Regions from separate parts of the Streptomyces sp. NPDC048462 genome, predicted to be linked through region 1. Evidence: riboswitches for the same ligand, from Rfam matches in the RefSeq annotation. Region 1 holds a riboswitch; each other region holds the start of a gene.

What was found. A riboswitch is a leader RNA that binds a small molecule or an ion and turns the genes downstream of it on or off. The one in region 1 is predicted to bind S-adenosylmethionine.
Region 2: it holds a riboswitch for S-adenosylmethionine, as region 1 does, so the genes downstream of both, thrC (threonine synthase) here and ACGFU6_RS04000 (hypothetical protein) in region 1, are expected to answer to the same signal.
Region 3: it holds a riboswitch for S-adenosylmethionine, as region 1 does, so the genes downstream of both, ACGFU6_RS12540 (aminotransferase class V-fold PLP-dependent enzyme) here and ACGFU6_RS04000 (hypothetical protein) in region 1, are expected to answer to the same signal.

Annotation. Positions count from the first base shown of each region.
Region 1 is NZ_JBICXG010000002.1:154,124-158,561, forward strand. It holds gene ACGFU6_RS03995 (cytochrome P450) at 1-888, opposite strand, end outside; gene ACGFU6_RS04000 (hypothetical protein) at 1,084-1,476, opposite strand; SAM riboswitch class IV at 1,526-1,635, opposite strand; gene ACGFU6_RS04005 (phosphocholine-specific phospholipase C) at 1,797-3,863, opposite strand; partial or broken gene ACGFU6_RS04010 (SAM-dependent methyltransferase) at 4,018-4,296, shown strand.
Region 2 is NZ_JBICXG010000013.1:79,223-83,660, forward strand. It holds gene ACGFU6_RS22200 (trehalose-6-phosphate synthase) at 1-1,042, opposite strand, end outside; gene ACGFU6_RS22205 (glucosyl-3-phosphoglycerate synthase) at 1,129-2,079, opposite strand; SAM riboswitch class I at 2,233-2,397, shown strand; gene thrC (threonine synthase) at 2,415-3,707, shown strand; gene ACGFU6_RS22215 (MoaD/ThiS family protein) at 3,779-4,057, shown strand.
Region 3 is NZ_JBICXG010000005.1:357,121-361,558, reverse strand. It holds gene ACGFU6_RS12545 (Lrp/AsnC family transcriptional regulator) at 1-133, shown strand, start outside; gene ACGFU6_RS12540 (aminotransferase class V-fold PLP-dependent enzyme) at 210-1,625, opposite strand; SAM riboswitch class IV at 1,798-1,915, opposite strand; gene trpD (anthranilate phosphoribosyltransferase) at 2,012-3,076, opposite strand; gene ACGFU6_RS12530 (cytochrome bc complex cytochrome b subunit) at 3,203-4,438, opposite strand, start outside.

The sequences.
Region 1 (4,438 bases):
GAGCACCTCGTTCATGGTCTCGGCGACACTGCGCCGGCCGCCCGCCATCGAGTGCGCGAACTCGTCCTCGGTGAGCATCAGCCGCAGCGAGTTGCTGATCCAGTCGGCGGTGGTGAGGTGCCCGGCGGCCGTGATGGCCATCAGGTCGAGCATGTACTCCTCGTCGGTGAAGGCCTCGGGGAATGCGAGCATCCGCGAGGTGACGTCGTCGCCGGGCTCGGCACGCTTCGCGGCGACCAGCCGTGTCATGTGCTCCCCGAAACGCAGGTGGGCGTCCTGCGCGCCCGGACCGCCGTCGGCCAGGTCCTTCAGCACCCGGGCGATGCCGGCCCCTTCGTCGTCGGGGAAGCCGACCAGGCGTGCGAGGACGAGCACGGGAAGGGGTTCGCAGAAGTCGGCGACGAGGTCGGCCGTGCCCCGGCTGCACACGGCGTCGATCAGCCGGTCGGCCAGCTGCTCGCTGTGGCGGCGGATCTCGAACGGGTCGGCCCCTTCGAGGGCGGGTCCGACCATCCGCGCGTGCCGCCGGTGCTCGTCCCCGGCGCTGAAGTAGATGGACGGCAGCGGTCGTCCGACCATGGGCAGCAGCGGCCAGTCGTCGGGGATGTGCTCCCACTGGTTCCACAGTCCGACATCGCGGGGGAAGAGCTCACCGTCGCTGGTGACCTGATGGAGCTCGCGGTACCCGATGACCAGCCAGGCGGGGAATCCGCCCGGCAGCTCGACGGGGACGACCGGCCCGTGATCCCGCCGCATGGCGCGATAGACGGCCTGCGGCTCGGTCTGGAACGAGGGCCCGCTGAGGGGCACGGCACCCGCCCCCGCGTGCGCGGGGCACTCCGGACGGGGCGAGGCGGACTCGGGCTCTGTGGAGGATGGGCGCGTCATCGTCCTGACTTCTGTGGCGAACACGTCACGCGTCACGATCAGGCGATCAACGCACGCCCACTATAAGGATTTTATGTGACGCCGCAGCGGTCAATAGCGATCAATTGTGCGCTCTGAATGAAGCAACAGGCCGACATGTCCCGACAATTGATCACCCCGCCGAAGCTCCGCCTCCGCCCCGGGACGGCCCTTGGGCTACGAGCGGCCGGGACCCCGGGCTCCGCACAACTCGCCTCTCTCGTAGGCGACGTTGACGAGCCCGGCGACCCGGCCTGCACCGTCGACGAGCTTCAGCGCGTGCCACCGGTCGAGCCAGTACACCCGCCCGCGGTGACCGGCGAGCGCCTCGCGCAGCCCGTCGGGAGCATGCGTCCACACCCTGGGAAGGCTGCCCGCGTAGTCGAAGGCGGCGCGCAGTTCGACCCACCCGTCGTCCTGGACATCACCGGCGGTCAGCAGTATCTCGACGGCCTGACCGGGCTCCTGCCGGCACTTCTTGGCGTGGATCCAGTGCACTTGATGGCCCGCGGCGTACCGGTCGCAGTCCTCGCTCCGCACGGAGCCGTGCTCGTGGAGATGACGCAGCATGGTGAGTCCCGCCTTCCGGGGATGATGGACCCCGAGCGCTCTGCACCGCGGTCCGCTGTTCCCCGCACCTCGCGCACGGGGCAGGTCGTCACCCGGAGCACCCGCAGCGGAGCGGGGTGCCGTCCAGCAAGCCGGGGCTGCGCACTGGAACTCATGACCCGGTAAAAACCCTAACGCACCGGGGCGGTGCGCCCCGACACGCAGGGCCCGCACAGCCGACGGCCCGTCAGGGACGCACAGGAACGGCTGCGCCGGTCCGTGCGCCCCCGACTCTCCCCGATGGCCGCCCGGCTGCCGGATGGGCGCGCCGGGGCGGCCGGTCAGCCGGTGACGAGGCCCGGATCGCTCGTGCCGGCCTCGCCCGTCTCGACGTGTCCGGCGAACCGGCGCAGGAACGTGGCGTCCGCGTCCGACACCACCGTGACGTCGTACCAGCGCTTGCTCCCCCGCAGGTCAACGGTGTGCTTCACGGTCGCGCCCGCCCGCACGGCGAAGGTCTGCGCGCCCCCGCCGTACGCGTCCGCGTTGCGCACGGTCAGCTGGACGGTCCCCGAACCGGCATGGGTGAGGGTCAGGTCGATGGCCCCACTGGCCGGGTTGTGACGTGCCGTCACCTCCGGTCCGGCCGGCTTGCCGGGCCCGCGGAAGCCGCGCAGGAACCCGTTCGGGCCGTGCACGGTGAGGTCCGTCACTCCGCTGGAGTAGGCCGTGTTCCAGCTGTCGGAGAGCGACTTGCCCGCCTCTGTGGTGTAGGTCCAGGGCCCGTCGCCGCGGTTCGCGGACGTCACCAGGAACTGCGCCCCGGCCGCGTCGCCCCCACTGAAGGTGAGCTGGTACTTCCCGGTCCCGGGATCGGCCGCCCCGTCCACGAGGGGCGCGTACCGCAGCGGCCGGGTGGGACGCGTGCCGGACTCCTGCTTCGGCACACTGCCGGAGACGGGCGGCACCGGTACGTAGTCGGGGTGCCGGTTCCCGTCCGGCGGCGCGTATCCGTCCGTGGAGGGCAGCCCGGCGGGCGCGGCGTCCGTGCGGCTGAAGTCGAACGCCGAGGTGAGGTCGCCGCAGACGGCGCGCCGCCACGGCGAGATGTTCGGCTCGTGCACGCCGAAGCGCTCCTCCATGAACCGGATGACGGAGGTGTGGTCGAAGACCTCCGAACACGCGAACCCGCCGGTGCTCCAGGGGGACACGACGGTCATGGGCACCCGCTGGCCGAGCCCGTACGGCCCGGCGGCGTTGGCGATGTCGCCGGGGAAGTGGTCGGCGGAGGTGTCCACGGTCGACAGCCCCTGCGCCGCGCCCGACGGCACGAACGGCGGCACGACATGGTCGAAGAAGCCGTCGTTCTCGTCGTAGGTGATGAAGAGGGCGGTCCGGCCCCAGACCTCGGGATTGGAGGTCAGCGCGTCCAGCACCTGCGAGATGTACCAGGCACCGTAGTTGGCAGGCCAGTTGGGGTGCTCGCTGTACGCCTCCGGAGACACCACCCACGAGATCTTGGGAAGCGTCCCGGCCCGGACATCCGCCTTCAGGTCGTCGAGGAGCCCGTCACCGTTCTTGACGTCGGTACCGGTGCGCGCCTTGTCGAAGAGCGGGTCTCCGGGCTTGGCGTTGCGATAACTGTTGAAGTAGAGAAGCGAGTTGTCGCCGTACGTCCCCCGGTACGCGTCGTCGATCCACCCCCAGGACCCTGCGGCGTCGAGCCCGTCACCGATGTCCTGGTAGACCTTCCACGACACCCCGGCCTTCTCCAGCCGCTCGGGGTAGGTGGTCCAGCCGTACCCTGCCTCCGCGTTCCCGAGCACAGGGCCGCCACCGGTGCCGTCGTTGCCGGTGTACCCGCTCCACAGGTAGTACCGGTTCGGGTCGGTCGAACCGAGGAACGAGCAGTGGTAGGCGTCGCAGACGGTGAACGCGTCGGCGAGTGCGTAGTGGAACGGGATGTCTGCGCGTGTGAGGTGGGCCATCGTGGTGGCCGTCTTGGCCGGCACCCACTGGTCGTACGCGCCCTTGTTCATCGCCCGGTGACCGCCGGCCCAGTCGTGGTTCAGGTCCTGGAGGAACTGCAGCCCGAGGTCGTCGGCGGGCGGCCGGAACGGCAGCACCTCCTTGCCGAGTCCGTCCTTCTGGTGCCAGACCGGCTTCCCGCTGGGCAGCGTGACCGGACGCGGATCACCGAAGCCGCGCACACCCTTCATGGTGCCGAAGTAGTGGTCGAAGGATCGATTCTCCTGCATCAGGACGACGATGTGCTCCACATCCTGGAGCGTGCCGGTGCTGCCCTTCGCGGGGAGCGACGCGGCACGGGCGATGCTGCTCGACAACCCGGAGAAGGCGACGGCGCCTCCGGCGAGTTGCAGGAGGCGGCGACGGTTGAGTTCTGCCATGAGTGGGGCCTCTGTGGGGTGAGGAAACATAAGGGCGAAAACGACAGGAGTGTTCCAGAACCGGCGGGCCGACGGAAGACCCGTGCGGTGTGCACGCGGTGGCATCCGGCCGAACAGTCGGCGACCGGACGGTGGGAACCCTGTCCACGGCCACGTCGGAGGTCTGGCCTCCCAGCCGCCGTCCGGCAGCTACCTCGCCGTCAACGACGGGTCACGCGGCATCGACGCCGACTACGAGCGGGCCCAGGACGCGTACAACGACAGCGGCGCCATTCCCTACTTCCTGCGCCCCGTCGACCGGATCGCGGCGTTCTTCGACGGCCTCGAACTCCTCGACCCGGGGGTCGTCTCCGTCCCCCTCTGGCGCCCGGACACCCTGTCCCCCGCCCCTCGGGAGATCGGCGAGCACGGCGGCCTCGCCCGCAAGCCCTGACGCACCCGCAGCGGCGCCGACGGTCCGCACCGCACACCGGAGCGCAGGCGCCGGGGACGTTCACCGGCGCCCTCTCGTCGCAGCTGCCCCCCGTAGTCCCCTGGGGGACAACCCCCAGGAAGCTCGGGGGAAAACCGGGTCG
Region 2 (4,438 bases), on a different contig from region 1:
CGTGCAGGACGACCGGGGTCCAGTCCGGCGTCCCGTACACCGAGTTGATCTCGTCGGCGACACGCTGGACCTCGGCGGTGTACTCCCGGTAGACCGCGAGGTCCTGCCGCGAGGGGTAGGCGAACGCGACGTGGACGACCCGGCCGCGCCACTCGGGCCGCTCGTCGAGCAGGGAGCGGTAGGCGAGCATCCCCCGGACGATGTTCTTGGACAGCTCCGTGCGGTCCACCCGCACGACCGTCTTGCGGCCGGGGCCCACCTGCTCGCGCAGCGCCGCCATCCGCTCGTCCACGTCCGCCTCGTGCGCGCGCCGGCGCAGGAAGTCCCCGTCGGCGCCGAGCCCGTGCACGCCGACGCGGGTGCGGCCGGTGCCGCCCAGGATCTCCGTGCAGCAGCCGATGAAGCCGTCCGCCCAGCGGCGGGTCAGGAACGCGGCCCGGTCGGCGCCGAGGATGCCGCGCAGCACCTGCTCCGCGATGTCGTCGGGCAGCATCCGGAAGTAGTCGACGGGCGCCCACGGGGTGTGCGAGAAGTGGCCGATCCGCAGGTCGGGGCGGAGGTCGCGGAGCATGGCGGGCACCAGCACCAGGTGGTAGTCCTGCACCAGGACCGCCGCGCCCACGCCCGCCTCCTCGGCGAGCGCCTGGGCGAAGGCCAGGTTGTAGGCCTCGAAGGACGCCCACTGGCGGCGGAACTCCGCGTCGAAGACGGGTTCCACCGGGGTCTGGTAGAGCATGTGGTGGACGAACCAGAGCACCGAGTTGGCGATGCCGTTGTACGCGTCGGCGTGCACGCCCGCGTCGATGTCGAGCATCCGTACGCCCGGTTCACCGACCCCGCGCCGTACCGCCTCGCGGTCGCCGTCACCGAGCGCGGCGCAGACCCACATCTTGTCGTCCACCGCGCTCAGCCCCGAGACGAGCCCGCCGCCGCCCCGTTTCGCGTCGAGCGAGCCGTCGTCGCGCAGGGTGTACGAGACCGGGCCGCGGTTGGACGCGACGAGAACCTGGGCGGCGGACTGGGGGGCGTGCTCGGAGACCATGCGCGGAATCTAGCCCGATCCCGAACCGTCCAAACGTGCGTACGGTGTCGTCCCGCAGAGCCGCCGCCGCTTCGCGCCGTCCCGCGTCATGCCGCCCGGCGTGCGACGTACTCCTCGATCTCGCGCATCGGCGGCCGCTCCTCGGTGTCCACCGGGTAGGTGTGCGGCACGAAGCCGTTCTCGCCGCGCTCGAACTGGGTCAGCGCGGGGCGGACCAGATGTCCGCGCGACAGCCGCAGCTGGGCGGTCCGGTAGATGGCCGCCGCCATCCGGCCGAGCGCCCGGCCGTCCTGGTGGCGGTGGACGCGGACGCCGACGTCGACCTGGCCGAGCGCGTCCAGTCCGACGGTGTGCAGGGCGTCGACGAGCAGCCCCAGCTCCACTCCGTAACCGACCGGGAACGGCAGCTGTTCGAGCAGCGAGCGGCGTACGGCGTACTCGCCGCCCAGCGGCTGGACGAAGCCGGCCAGCTGCGGCCAGTGCAGATTGAGCAGCGGCCGTGCCACCAGTTCGGTGACCCGCCCGCCCTGACCGGCGGTGTCCCCGAGGGGACGGTCGTACATCGCCTTGACGAACTGCACCGAGGGGTCGGTCAGCAGCGGGCCGACGATGCCGGAGACGAAGTCGGCCGAGAAGTCCTTCAGGTCGGCGTCGACGAAGCAGACGATGTCACCGCCGGTCACCAGCAGTGACCGCCACAGCACCTCGCCCTTGCCGGGGACAGCCGGCAGCCGGGGCAGGATCGCGTCCCGGTGGATCACCCGGGCGCCCGCCTCGCGGGCGACCTCGGAGGTCGCGTCCGTGGAGCCGGAGTCGATCACCACGAGTTCGTCGACCAGCCGGACCTTCTCCATGAGCTCGCGCCGGATGGTGCGGACGATGTCCCCGACCGTCGCCTCCTCGTTGAGCGCGGGCAGTACGACACTCACGCGGCTGCGCCTCGGGTCGCCTCCCCTGGCGGCCAGGAGCTGCTCCAGCGGGCGGTCGGCGCACGACCAGGAACGCCTGGTCAGCCAGCGTTCGACCTCTTCCAGCACGGTCGATACTCCCTGTATGTGATCCATCTCGCGGTTCGGACGACTATCTCAACAGTCCGGTGCTTCGGTTACAGTCTTGAACAACGCAGATGGCCGTGGCATGCCGGGGTCCGTCCGCCGATAAACGCCTGGATCGATGATCCAGTGCCATAGCGCTCATCCAGAGGGACAGAGGGAACGGCCCGTTGAAGTCCCGGCAACCATCCCACCCCCAAGCTCTCGACTTCGCTCGAGCAGGGGGGACCCCCTTCCGCGAGGTCGGGTGGGGAAGGTGCCAATTCCGTCTTGTGGCGAAACGCGTCACGAGGAAGATGAGGAGAAAGGGCCTCGCCATCATGGCTGTTGAGACTGTTGCAACATCTACCGAATCTTCTGTGGACCTCGGTCCCGCCGCGGCACTTTCCTGCCGCGAGTGCGGAGAACGATTCGCACTCGGTCCCCTTTTCGCCTGTTCGAGCTGTTTCGGACCGCTCGAAGTGGCCTACGACCTGCCGACCGGTTCCCCGGACGAGCTGAAGAAGCGCATCGAGGCCGGACCCGACAACATCTGGCGCTACGCGCCGCTGCTGCCGGTCCCCTCCGACGTCGCGGAGAAGCCGAACATCAACCCCGGCTTCACCAAGCTGGTCAAGGCCGACAACCTCGCCCGTGAGCTGGGCGTCACCGGTGGCCTGTACGTCAAGGACGACTCCGGCAACCCGACGCACTCCTTCAAGGACCGTGTCGTCGCGATCGCCGTCGAAGCCGCCCGCGCCTTCGGTTTCACCACGCTCTCCTGCTCCTCCACCGGCAACCTCGCCGGTGCGGTGGGCGCCGCCGCCGCCCGCGCCGGCCTGCGCTCCTGTGTGTTCATCCCGCACGACCTGGAGCAGGGCAAGGTCGTCATGGCCGCCGTGTACGGCGGTGAGCTGGTCGGCATCGAGGGCAACTACGACGACGTCAACCGCTTCTGCTCGGAGCTCATCGGTGACCCGCTCGGTGAGGGCTGGGGCTTCGTCAACGTCAACCTGCGCCCGTACTACGGCGAGGGTTCCAAGACGCTCGCGTACGAGATCTGCGAGCAGCTCGGCTGGCGGCTGCCCGACCAGATCGTGATCCCGATCGCGTCCGGCTCGCAGCTCACGAAGATCGACAAGGGTCTCCAGGAGCTGATCAAGCTCGGTCTGGTCGAGGACAGGCCGTACAAGATCTTCGGAGCCCAGGCCGAGGGCTGCTCGCCGGTCTCCACCGCCTTCAAGGCCGGTCACGACGTGGTGCGGCCGCAGAAGCCGAACACCATCGCCAAGTCCCTGGCGATCGGCAACCCGGCCGACGGCCCGTACGTCCTGGACATCGCCCGCCGCACCGGCGGCGCCGTCGAGGACGTCAACGACGAGCAGGTCGTCGACGCGATCAAGCTGCTGGCGCGCACCGAGGGCATCTTCGCCGAGACCGCGGGCGGGGTGACCGTCGGCGTGACGAAGAAGCTGATCGAGGCGGGTCTGCTCGACCCGTCGCTCACCACGGTCGTCCTGAACACCGGTGACGGCCTCAAGACGCTCGACGCGGTGGCCGCCACCTCGCAGGCGACGGCGACGATCAGGCCGAGCCTGGACGCCTTCCGTGCCGCCGGCCTCGGTACCGCCTGAGCGGTCCGCCGCACCAGCTGAGAGGCTGCCGCAGCCTCCGGCCACCCGTGACTCCAGGAAGGGCTCCCACCATGAGCGTCAAGGTCCGTATCCCCACCATCCTCCGCACCTACACGGGCGGCCAGGCCGAGGTCCCGGCAGAGGGCGCGACCCTCTCCCAGGTCATCGAGTCCCTGGAGAAGGACCACCCGGGCATCGCCGCCCGCGTCCTGGACGACCAGGGCAAGCTCCGCCGCTTCGTCAACGTGTACGTCAACGACGACGACGTGCGCTTCCAGGGAGGCCTGGAAGCGGTCACCCCGGACGGCGCCGGCATCTCGATCATCCCGGCCGTCGCCGGCGGCTGCTGAGCCCCGGGACCCGAGCGGTCCCGCTTCGACGAGTCACCGCGATTGCCCTCTCCGCGACAGAAGCGGAGGGGGCAATTCTGCATGGTTGAGCGCGGTAGAGTGTGGGAAGCCCCCTCCGCTGCCCGTGCCCCCCGCATATGAGAATGCGCCCGGCCACGACAAGATGCAGCCAAAGTGCCTGAGCCTCTTGCGCCATAAGTCGCCTTTGCCTGGCCCGACTTGCCCTGGAATCTCATGAGTTCCTCATATTCGGGCGTTCGGCGATGCCCAGAATTCTCGTCCGATTGACCTGTTGCAGAGGGCAGTTGGGCAGATACATTCGGCCGCGGTCGACGCGTTCCGGCGCACGCACCCTCTCCTGTCGGAGGGTGAGTTCTGACC
Region 3 (4,438 bases), on a different contig from region 1:
CGATCTGGCCGAGGTCATCCCCGGCCGGATCAGCAAGATCCCCGGCGTCGAGGGGACCGACACCCACGTGGCGTTCCGTACGTACTCGCAGCACGACCTGGAGGCGGCCTTCGCCATCGGCCTGGACGGCTAGTCTCCGTGAAACGCGTTCGGGGGGGGGGGGGGGGGGGGGCCCCCCCCCCCCCCCCCCCCCCACCGCTTTACACGGCTCAGTGCTGTGCGGTGCCCCGGTCCGGGACGCAACGGCCGTCCTCGGTGCGGTACTTCCACTGGGCGCCCTCGCTCACCAGCTCCTTGACGGCCCGCACGAAGCGCTCGATGTGCTCGTCCGGCGTACCGGCACCGAAGCTGACCCGGATCGCGTTGAGCGACCGCTCGCCCGGCTCGGCCTCCGGCGCGCCGCACTCGCCGACCTCCTGCGGGTCACTGCCGAGCAGGGTGCGCACCAGCGGGTGGGCGCAGAACAGTCCGTCGCGTACCCCGATGCCGTACTCGGCGGAGAGCGCCGCGGCGAAGTGCGAGCTGTTCCAGCCCTCCACCACGAAGGAGATGACGCCGACCCGGGGCGCGTCGTCACCGAACAGTGAGAGCACCTTGACCTCGGGGACCTCCGCGAGTCCGGCGCGGACCTCGGAGACCAGTTGCTGCTCGCGGGCGACCAGGCTGTCGAACCCGGCCTCGGTGAGCGCCTTGCAGGCGGAGGCGATGGAGTAGACACCGATGACGTTGGGCGAGCCGGCCTCGTGGCGGGCGGCGGTGCTGTGCCACTCGACGTCCACCCCGCCGTCGGCGCGCCGGGCGACCTTGCGGGAGGCGCCGCCGCCGGCCAGGTAGGGCTCGGCGTCGCGCAGCCAGTCGGAGCGGCCGGCCAGCACGCCGGAGCCGAAGGGCGCGTACAGCTTGTGGCCGGAGAAGGCGACCCAGTCGACGTCCAGCTCGCTGATGTCGACGGGGTGGTGCGGGGCGAGCTGGGCCGCGTCGAGGACGATCCGGGCGCCGTGGGCGTGCGCGGCGGCGGCGAGCTCCTTGACGGGCCACAGCTCACCGGTGACGTTGGAGGCTCCGGTGACGCAGACGAGCGCGGGGCCAATGGGTCCTCCCCTGCTCGAACGAAGCTGAGAGCTTGGGGAAGAGTCGCGGTCCGCCAGGGCCCGCTCCAGCGTGGCGACGGCCTGCGCGGGGGTGCGCGGGGCGTTCAGGTAGGTCACCCGGGCATCGCGCCAGGGCAGCAGGGACGCGTGGTGCTCGGTCTCGAAGACGAACACCTGGCAGTCGGCGGGGAGCGCCGCCGCGAGCAGGTTGAGCGAGTCGGTGGTCGACCGGGTGAAGATCACCTGGTCGTCGGCGCGGCAGCCGAGGAACTCCGCGACGGTCACGCGGCTGGACTCGAAGAGGTCCGTGGAGAGCTGCGAGAGGTAGCCGGCGCCTCGGTGGACGCTGCCGTAGTACGGCGCGTACGCGGCGACGTCGTCCCACACGCGCTGCAGGGCCGGGGCGCTGGCGGCGTAGTCCAGTGCGGCGTACGTGACCTCACCGCCGGTCACCAGCGGAACCGTCACATCCTTGCCCAGAACGGGCAGTGGGGTACAAATGGACTGGTCGGTGGCAGCGGTGAAGACAGACATGACGAACTCCCGTAACAGGCAGGCGAATTCCGGTGCCTGCGGATACGCGGCAGCACGGAAGGAAGAAAAGAGGGTGTGCGGAGGAGGGCCGAAAAGCCCTATCGCATTCGCTTGCTCACAGAGGCTCCCTGAGGACCAGGACCCCACGGGTGGACGCCTTACGACGTCGAGGGGTCCGCGCTTGCCGCAGACCTCGCTGCCTACGGCCTGGTCTTCACCCGGGGCACCCCGCCACGGACGGAGGGTTGCCGGACAGCGGGCCGGGGCCGTAGTCGCTGTCACTCATGACCTGCGCAGCATCTTGCCATACGTGGGAGAACGCGCAAGGCGCAGTCCATGATCTGGACTGCGCCTCGCTCCGTGTTCCGTGTGTCAGGGTCGCGTGCTCAGGCGTTGCTGGCCGCGACCCATCTCTCCAGCGCGCGCCCCGCGGACCCGGAGTCGATGGACTCGGCGGCCCTCGCCATACCGGCGGCGAGCTGCTCGTCGAGCGTGCCGTCGCCCGGGTCGAGCGCGACCAGCGCCGCCGCCGCGTTGAGCAGGACGGCGTCCCGTACGGGCCCCGTTTCGCCGGCCAGCAGCCGGCGGGCCACATCGGCGTTGTACGAGGCGTCGGCGCCGCGCAGCGCCTCCACCGGCACCAGCTCCAGCCCGACGTCGCGCGGGTCGAAGGCCTGCTCGCGCACGACGCCGTCGCGGGCCACCCAGACCCGGGAGGTCGCGGTGGTGGTCAGCTCGTCCAGGCCGTCGTCGCCGCGGAAGACCAGCGCGGAGTTGCCTCGTTCGGCGAGCACGCCCGCGACGATGGGCGCCATCCGCAGATCGGCGACACCGATGGCCTGGGAGCGCACCTGGGCCGGGTTGGTGAGCGGGCCCAGGATGTTGAAGGTGGTCGGGGCGCCCAGCTCCGCGCGGGCCTTCGCCGCGTAGCGCAGGGCGGGGTGGAACTTCACCGCGAAGCAGAAGGTGATGCCCGCTTCCTCGGCCACCTCGACGACGCGCTGCGGGGGCAGGTCCAGGTTGACGCCGAGCTTGCCCAGTACGTCGGAGGAGCCGCTGGCCGAGGAGGAGGCGCGGTTGCCGTGCTTGACGACCTTGGCGCCCGCCCCGGCCAGGACGATCGCGGACATGGTGGAGATGTTGACCGTCTTGGCCATGTCGCCGCCGGTGCCGACGATGTCGACCGTGCGGCCGGGCACGTGGATCGTGGTGGCGTGCTCGTACATCGCACGGACCAGGCCGGTGACCTCCGTGACGGTCTCGCCCTTGGCGCGCAGGGCCACCGCGAAGCCGGCGATCTGCACGTCGGTCGCCTCGCCGCTCATGATGCGGTCCATCGCCCACGCGGTGTCGTCCGCGCTCAGGTCCTCGCCGCGCAGCAGCGGGGTCAGCACGCCGGGCCAGGTACGAGCCGCCACGCTGTCGCCGCCGACCGGGGTCACAACGTTCATGGTCCGCTCCTGGGGTCCACAGCCGATATAGGGATGCGACCACCCTATCGAGCGCCGGGGACAGCGAAGAGCCCCGTCCATCGTATGGATGGACGGGGCTCCCGCTGTGGCGATCAGCTCAGGTGATCAGTGGTGGCCGTGGCCCTCGGTGATCTCCTTGTACTCCTCGGGGGACGCCTTGGGGATCTGGTTGTGCTCGCCGAAGTAGCTCTTGCTGAGCTTGGCGCGCACCTTCTCCACCGGCGACACCTTGCGCTTGACACCGTTCTCGTCGACCAGCGGGCCGAGCTCGACCGGCGCGTACTGCTCGTGCGCGGTGAGGGTGTGCAGCTGGCCCTGCGACAGCGGCTCGTGGACCTCGACGAACTCACCGTGCGGCAGGCGCTTGATGAGCCCGGACTCGCGCCCGTGCAGCACCTTCTCCTTGTCCCGGCGCTGGAGGCCGAGGCAGATCCGCTTGGTGGCGACGAACGCGAGGACCGGTCCGACGAAGAAGAAGATCCGGACGAACCACGAGATCGAGTTCAGCGACAGGTGGAAGTGCGTCGCCCAGAGGTCGTTACCGCCGCCCACCAGACCGATGAAGTACACCGTGATCCACGCGACACCGAAGGCCGTACGGGTCGGGGCGTTGCGCGGGCGGTCCAGGATGTGGTGCTCGCGCTTGTCCCCGGTGACCCAGGACTCGATGAACGGGTACATCGCGATCGCACCCAGGATCAGCCCGAAGAGCACCAGTGGGATGAGCACGCCCAGGACGAGCGTATGACCCCAGAGGTTGATCTCCCAGCCAGGCATCACTCGGACGAGACCCTCGGCGAAGCCCATGTACCAGTCGGGCTGGGCGCCGGTGGACACCTGGTCCGGGCGGTACGGGCCGATGGCCCAGATCGGGTTGATCGAGGCGATGCCCGCGATGACGGCGATGACACCGAAGACCAGGAAGAAGAAGCCTCCGGCCTTGGCCATGTACACCGGCAGCAGCGGCATGCCCACGACGTTCTTGTTGGTCCGGCCGGGACCCGCGAACTGCGTGTGCTTGTGGTAGAAGACCAGGATCAGGTGGCCCACCAGAAGCCCGAGCATGATGCCCGGCAGCAGCAGGATGTGCACCGAGTAGAACCGCGCGACGAAGTCGCCGCCCGGGAACTCCCCGCCGAACAGGAACATCGAGATGTAGGTGCCGACGATCGGCATCGACAGGATCGCGCCCTGGGTGAAGCGGACACCCGTACCCGAGAGCAGGTCGTCCGGGAGCGAGTAGCCGGTGAAGCCGGTGAACATACCGAGCACGAACAGCAGGAAGCCGAACAGCCAGTTGATCTCACGCGGCTTGCGGAACGCGCCCGTGAAGAACACGCG